One region of the Rhodococcus sp. GB-02 genome, then DNA from elsewhere that is predicted to be linked to it. Evidence: riboswitches for the same ligand, from Rfam matches in the RefSeq annotation. Region 1 holds a riboswitch; each other region holds the start of a gene.

Evidence for each region. Region 1 has a riboswitch for cobalamin ahead of ACSW29_RS11125 (ABC transporter substrate-binding protein). Riboswitches for the same ligand answer to the same signal wherever they lie in the genome.
Region 2: it holds a riboswitch for cobalamin, as region 1 does, so the genes downstream of both, cobN (cobaltochelatase subunit CobN) here and ACSW29_RS11125 (ABC transporter substrate-binding protein) in region 1, are expected to answer to the same signal.
Region 3: it holds a riboswitch for cobalamin, as region 1 does, so the genes downstream of both, ACSW29_RS06815 (FecCD family ABC transporter permease) here and ACSW29_RS11125 (ABC transporter substrate-binding protein) in region 1, are expected to answer to the same signal.

What each region holds. Positions count from the first base shown of each region.
Region 1 covers NZ_JBPUKE010000001.1:2,355,492-2,357,687, reverse strand. Annotated here, with positions in the region: gene ACSW29_RS11125 (ABC transporter substrate-binding protein) at 1-826, opposite strand, end outside; cobalamin riboswitch at 943-1,090, opposite strand; gene ACSW29_RS11120 (MMPL family transporter) at 1,160-2,196, shown strand, end outside.
Region 2 covers NZ_JBPUKE010000003.1:123,496-125,691, reverse strand. Annotated here, with positions in the region: gene cobN (cobaltochelatase subunit CobN) at 1-1,120, opposite strand, end outside; cobalamin riboswitch at 1,160-1,292, opposite strand; gene cobG (precorrin-3B synthase) at 1,344-2,196, shown strand, end outside.
Region 3 covers NZ_JBPUKE010000001.1:1,438,862-1,441,057, reverse strand. Annotated here, with positions in the region: gene ACSW29_RS06820 (ABC transporter ATP-binding protein) at 1-132, opposite strand, end outside; gene ACSW29_RS06815 (FecCD family ABC transporter permease) at 129-1,136, opposite strand; cobalamin riboswitch at 1,254-1,389, opposite strand; gene ACSW29_RS06810 (TetR/AcrR family transcriptional regulator) at 1,406-2,014, opposite strand; gene ACSW29_RS06805 (alpha/beta hydrolase) at 2,067-2,196, shown strand, end outside.

The DNA.
Region 1 (2,196 bases):
GGTCGGCCGTCTTGTCGCCGTAGTCGATGACCACGATCGCCTGGGGTGCACGCTCGGCAACAGCTTCCCACGATGCGTCGATGTAGGGCTTTGTCCCTTCGGCGAAGATGTTCGAGACGCCGGAGTATTCCGCGACCAATTGACCGACGCCGACTCCGCCGATTGTCGTCGGAACCTGGTCACCGCTGTCGTAGAAGAAGGTCGGCACCGGCGCCGCGTCCCCGACCGAAGCGCGGACGGAATCGAGACCATCGCTGATCTCCTCGGCGACCTCGCGGGCGGAATCTTCGACGCCCAGGACTCGACCGAGTTGCGTGTAGTCGTTCTCGAGCAATCCGATGTCGGGGAAACCGGTGCCACAGTATTCGGAGAAGAGGAAGGTGTTGATTCCGCGCTCGCCGAAAGCGTCTCGGGAACGGCCTTGCTTCTCGTTGAAGGCACTGGTCATTCCTCCGACCACGAAGTCCGGATCGACGTCGAGAACCTGCTCCATGCTCGGGAACGTATCGGAGAGGCTGGGAATCTTGTTGAATACATCGGCGGTCTCGGCAGTTGGCGGGTTGTCACTGTAAGCCCGCCCGACAATCCGATCACCCGCGCCGATCTCGATGAGGGCTTCGGTGACGTGTCCGTTCAAAGACACGATGCGCTGCGGCGGCGAATCGAAGGTCATCTCGCGATCGCAGTTGGTCACGGACACCGGCTGTGCGAAGGATTCCGCAGCAGACGCCGACTCTGATTCCTGACCTTTGGAACAACCTGCCGAAACCAAGGCGACCGCGATGAGAACAGTGGCGGCGCGGGAAGGGGAGAACTGAAGTGACACGGGGACCTCGTAAGGGCTCTGAGCCACGAATGAGAATCCGACAGACAACTCCGCCCGCACACTGATCCTCGGCCAGAGCTCCTGCTGGACTTCCTTTTCGTAGACCACGACGAATGGATGTCGCACACCGCGCGGTGGGTAATCGGGCTTGCCGACGCTCGGCGACTACCGAGAATCGACCTACCGTTGCGGGTCAGCGCCGGATTCGGACCGGCTTCCCCCACACGCGTGGCTTGCAAGTGCTTCGAGCAGTATGCATCACGTTTCCGATTCAAGACCAAACGCCCACTACAGTCGATCTGGCCAGACGCCCCCACACACCGGAGTTGATACATGACACGCTGGGCCCAAACCGTCGTCGCCCGGAAATGGTGGGTACTGAGCCTCGCGGTTCTGATAGTTCTCATCAGTGGGGTGTGGGGACTCGGAGTATTCGGCAAGCTCAGCCAGGGCGGATTCATCGATCCGGGCAGTGACTCCGCGAAAGTCGCCGACATCATCGAAGACAACCTCGGCCCACAGACCCCGGACATCATCGCGATCTATTCGCCCACAGGCGGTAAGACCCTGGACGACATCGGGCCGGCAGTGACGGCCGCGGTCGACCAGTTCAAAACGGAAGTGCCGACGGCGTCGGTGAAGTCGTATTGGGGAACGGACGCGGCGGCCAAGGCCAGTCTGCTCTCGAACGACGGATCCATGGGCGCCGTTGCGATCACGTTGGCACCGGACTCGGGAGTCACGCCGGCCACTTTCGCCGATCTCTTGCCGAAGCTCGAAGTCGAAGGCGCCGAGGCACAATTCGCGGGCAACACCGTCGTCGGCGTCGCATTCAACACGAAACTCGAGAAAGACCTGGTTGTCGCCGAGGCCATCGCCATTCCGATCACTCTGGTGCTGCTGGTCTTCATCTTCGGCGGCGTCGTCGCTGCCGCGGTTCCGGTGTTCGTAGGTGTACTCAGTGTCCTGAGCGCATTGGCGGTTCTCCGGATCCTCACCTTGGTCACCGATGTGTCCTCATTCTCGATCAACGTCGCTTCTCTTCTCGGGTTGGGACTGGCGATCGACTACGGACTGTTCGTGGTCGGCCGGTTCCGTGAAGAACTGAATTCAGGCTCGGATCCGGGAGCTGCTGCCCAGCGAACAGTTCTGACGGCGGGTCGCACCGTCATGTTCTCGGGTCTACTGCTGATCTGTGCGTTCAGCGGCATGCTCGTTTTCCCGCAGGCCGTCATCCGGTCTCTGGGCTTCGGTGCGATCGCTGCAGTACTGAGCGCGGCAGTCCTGTCGCTGACCGCTGTGCCTGCGCTGCTTGCCATTCTGGGGCATCGCATCAACGCCCTGACGTGGCGCAAGGATGCGGCGCAACG
Region 2 (2,196 bases), on a different contig from region 1:
CGGCAGAACGCATTTCGGTGAGCAGGTCGATTGCGCTCGCCGGAGTATCGAGACCGACGGCGTTGCCGATGCGGGCGTGCTTGGTCGGGTACGCCGAGAGCATGAGTGCAACGCGACGCTCGGTGGTGGGAATGTGGCGCAGCTTGCCGTGACGGACCGCGATCCCGGCGACACGGGCAGCGCGCTCGACGTCGGGGACGTACGTGGACAGTCCATCGGCGTCGATTTCCTTGAATGAGAACGGGACTGTAATGATGCGGCCGTCGAATTCCGGCACCGCGACCTGGGTCGCGACGTCGAGAGGCGACAGTCCGTCATCGTTCTCGTCCCAGGTGGCGCGGCTACTGGTCAGGCACAGGCCCTGCAGGATCGGGACGTCGAGCGCAGCGAGTGCGGCAACATCCCAGGCTTCGTCGTCGCCACCGGCGGACGCCGTCGCGGGCTTGGTGCCACCGGCAGCAAGAACTGTCACGACCATGGCGTCGGCGCGGCGCAGAGTGGTCAGAAGTTCGGCTTCTGCGGTTCGTAGTGATGCGCAGTAGATCGGGAGCGCTGTGCCACCGGCCTCGGCGACGGCGTCACACAACGCCTGGATATACCGGGTGTTTCCGGCCAGGTGCTGAGCGCGGTAGTACAGAACGGCGATGACGGGACCGGTCGCCGAGTCGAGATCGGGCGCGAAATCCGCGATCCCCCAGGAAGGCAGGTGGGCCGGCGGCTCGAAACCGTGACCGGTGAGCAGGACGGTGTCGGACAGGAAGTGGTGCAGCTGTGCCAGATTCTGCGCGCCACCCTCAGCCAGGTAGTTGTGCGCCTCGGCAGCAACACCGGCGGAGACCGTCGAGCACTCCATGAGGTCGGCGTCCGGCGCGTGCTCGCCGCCGAGAACGACTACGGGGAGTCCGGAGGCAAGGACCATCTCCAGGCCGTCTTCCCAGCTGCGACGGCTGCCGAGGATACGAACGATCACGAGGTCGACGCCGTCGAGCAAGGGCGGCAAGTCCTCCGAGACCAGCAAGCGTGAGGGATTGGCCCAACGATAGGCGACGCCGTCGCCGGCTTCCTGGCTGGCGCGGGCGCTCAGCAGATCGGTGTCGGACGTGGAGAGCAGAAGAATCACGGGTGAAGCCTTCCTGGGGTTTCGCGCCCCGTGGCACAGATCTGTCATCGACGGCGGTTGAGGGTCTGACTCGTGTTTCCGAGCGGAAACACGTCCCGCTCGAGCAACACTTACAGTGGCGCGACCGCACCGGACTTTCACCGGTTTCCTCAACTGCCGTCACTGGTGGTGGTGATGCTACCGGTCCGCAGAAGGCACTCATGACAGGTCGTACCCTGGAGCCATGCCCACGGACCGTTCACAGCCAGACGCGTGCCCGGGTGCACTGCAAGTTCACCACGCCGCCGACGGCGCACTGGCTCGCGTGCGCCTACCCGGCGGTCTCCTCACCCCGGTCCAATTGCAGACGCTTGCAGACGCGGCGCGCGATCTGGGTAACGGGCAGATGGAACTCACCTCGAGGGGCAATGTTCAGTTGCGCTCGGTCTCGGACCCCGAAGCCTTCGCGGCGCGAATCGCTTCGGCCGGCCTGCTGCCGTCCGCGACGCACGAGCGAGTACGCAACATTCTCGCGTCCCCACTGTCCGGCCGTATCGGGGGCGTCGCCGACATTCGTGAACTGGTCCACCGTCTCGATTCGGCGATCCAAGCGGATCAGGCATTGGCGGATCTGCCGGGGAGAACCCTGTTCACCCTTGACGACGGGCGCGGAGACATCACTGGGCTGCGGGGCGATTTCGGCCTCCATGCGCGCAGCGCCACCGAGCATTCCCTGGTGCTCGCCGGTCACCACACCACTCACCGCGTACATGCAGATGACGCCGTCGAATTGCTCCTCGAGGCGGCTCGATCGTTCCTCGACGTCCGCGACAAGCACTGGCGCCTGGCCGAGGTTCCGGACGGAATCGAACGCACCCTCGAGCAGTTGGGTCTGAGCGCCGAGTCCATCGGCGCGGCAGATCTCACGCATGATGCACGGCCCACCATCGGTTGGCTCGAGCAGCGAGACGGAACGGTTGCCCTGGGCGGCGGCCTGCGATTCGGGCTGCTCGACGCTCGGCTGGCCGAGTTCCTCGCCGCCGTCGACAAACCCGTCGTCGTGACGCCGTGGCGATCGGTGCATATCTTCGACCTCG
Region 3 (2,196 bases), 920 kb from region 1:
CGATCCGTTCGGACCGACAACGCCGACTACTGCACCGGCGTCCGCCGCGATGTCGACGCCCTTGACGACGGTTCGGCGGTCGATGCGGACAACGACTCCGGACGCGGTCAGCGCCAGGGCGCGGGCGCTCACGAACTGCCACCGAATCGGTAGCGCCGACGGCCGAGAAGCAGGAGAAACAGCGGGGCACCGATCACCCCGGTCACCACGCTCAGCGGGATCTCGGTCGGCCGCAACGAGGTCCGCGCCACGACGTCGACCCACACCAGGAACGACGCGCCGATCAGCGCTGCCGCCGGCAACACCACTCGATGTCTGGCTCCGACGAGCATGCGTGTGACGTGCGGTATGACCAAGCCTACGAAGGCAATCGCGCCGGACACTGCAACCATCGTGCCGACCAACGCTGCCAGCACGCCGAACAGCACGTTTCGCAGGGTTCGGATGGGAATACCGAGCGAAGCCGCGACGTCCGGTCCGGCCGCCAGCGCATCCAGCCAACCGTGCAGGGCGAACACCGCTGCCGTCAGCAGGAACACAACGATGACCGGCGCCCACAACTTGTCCCAGGATGCCCCGGCCAAACTTCCCAGGAGCCAGAACAATACGGACTGCGCGGCCTGGGAATCATTGGTACGCAGCACCAGAAAACTCGCGATCGCCGACAGGGCGGATGCGGTAACGGTGCCGGTCAGAACCAATCGCAGTGGAGTGATACCGCCTTGCAGCGTCGCGATGGTGAAGACGAGAATCGCAGCTCCCAATGCCCCGATCATCGCGCCGAGGCTGAGCGCCCACACTCCCGCGCCGGCGAACAGTCCGGTGGTGATGACGGCGGTGGCACCGACACTCGCACCGGACGACACTCCCAGCAGGTGGGGATCGGCGAGAGCGTTACGGACGAGGGTTTGCACCACCGCACCGGCAACGGCAAGACCAGCGCCGACAGCCAGACCGAGCAGAACCCGAGGTGCCCTGATCCCCCACACGATCGCAAGTTCGGAACGCGTGACGGGTGGGCCTCCGAAGCGCGAGTGCACCACGTCCACCACAGTGGACACGGGGAGCATCTCGGATCCGAACGCCAACGCGCACACAGCAGAGAGCACGGTGACGACCAGCAGAGCGGGCAGCACGATACCCGGACCGAGTCGTCCTCGCGGTGCACCAGCCTTCGGCGAAGGCAGGTGGGTAGGTGGAGACAGAGCTCCGCCAACAGCATTCATGGTGTGACCGATCCATCCTCGTGGCATGACACAACGTCAACGAGGGTGGTATCTGGCTACGGTCGACGCATGGACGACCTCACAGTGGCGGGACCGCGCCGGAATTGCACCGACTTCCCATTACCTCGATGATGACGTCAGAACCATAACGGACCGCGGTCACCATTCTCGACACCGGATCAAGATTGCGACCCGATCATCGATCTCGTATGCCGCACGACGGCTTCCGTTCGCACTCGAAGTTCTTCGGGTGAATCCGATTCCAGCACAACCCGATGCACCTGACTGTCCACGGCAGTCACGGTCAGCCGCGACGTCAACAACGCATCGTCCGCGCTGAAACCGCGGCTCTGCAAGTACACCGAAAAACTTAGTACCAGTTGCTGATTCATTCCTTCGACCTGCTCGATGAGCTCACGCGTACGCGGAACCTGATCGTAGAGCAGGTGAAAGAACTCTCGCGGCTTACTGTTCACTTCGACCGCGCACTCCACCAACACCCGGACGGCCTCGTCCAGGGAGAGTTCGCGCTCGACGATGTCGGCAAGACAGACCGCAAAACTTTCCCGCGCAGCACTCACGTGACGGTTAGCCAACTCCGAGAGGATCTCGTACTTGTCGCCGAAATACTGGTAGAGCGAGCCCACCGACACCCCTGCCTCGTCAGCGATCCGGTTGGTGGTCGCCGCCATGCCCTCCGACGCGAAAACGCGAGTAGCCGCCTCCAAGATCGCGTCGTAGGTAGCCCTCGAGCGCTGTTGGGAGGGCCTTTTCCGCCGAGTCGACACGGTCCTCCGATGCGAGTTGTCAGCGGCGACGCCGGTACCGAGAATTGTGTAGGTGACCAGCGCCGATTACTCGAAGTTTATGCCCGACCGGTACACCGCCCACATGCCGGAGCCGACCCCGACGTGGTGGGGGTGGAACGGCAACACCGTCCACGTCGCGCGGGCAGTGGTTCCAGACGCGC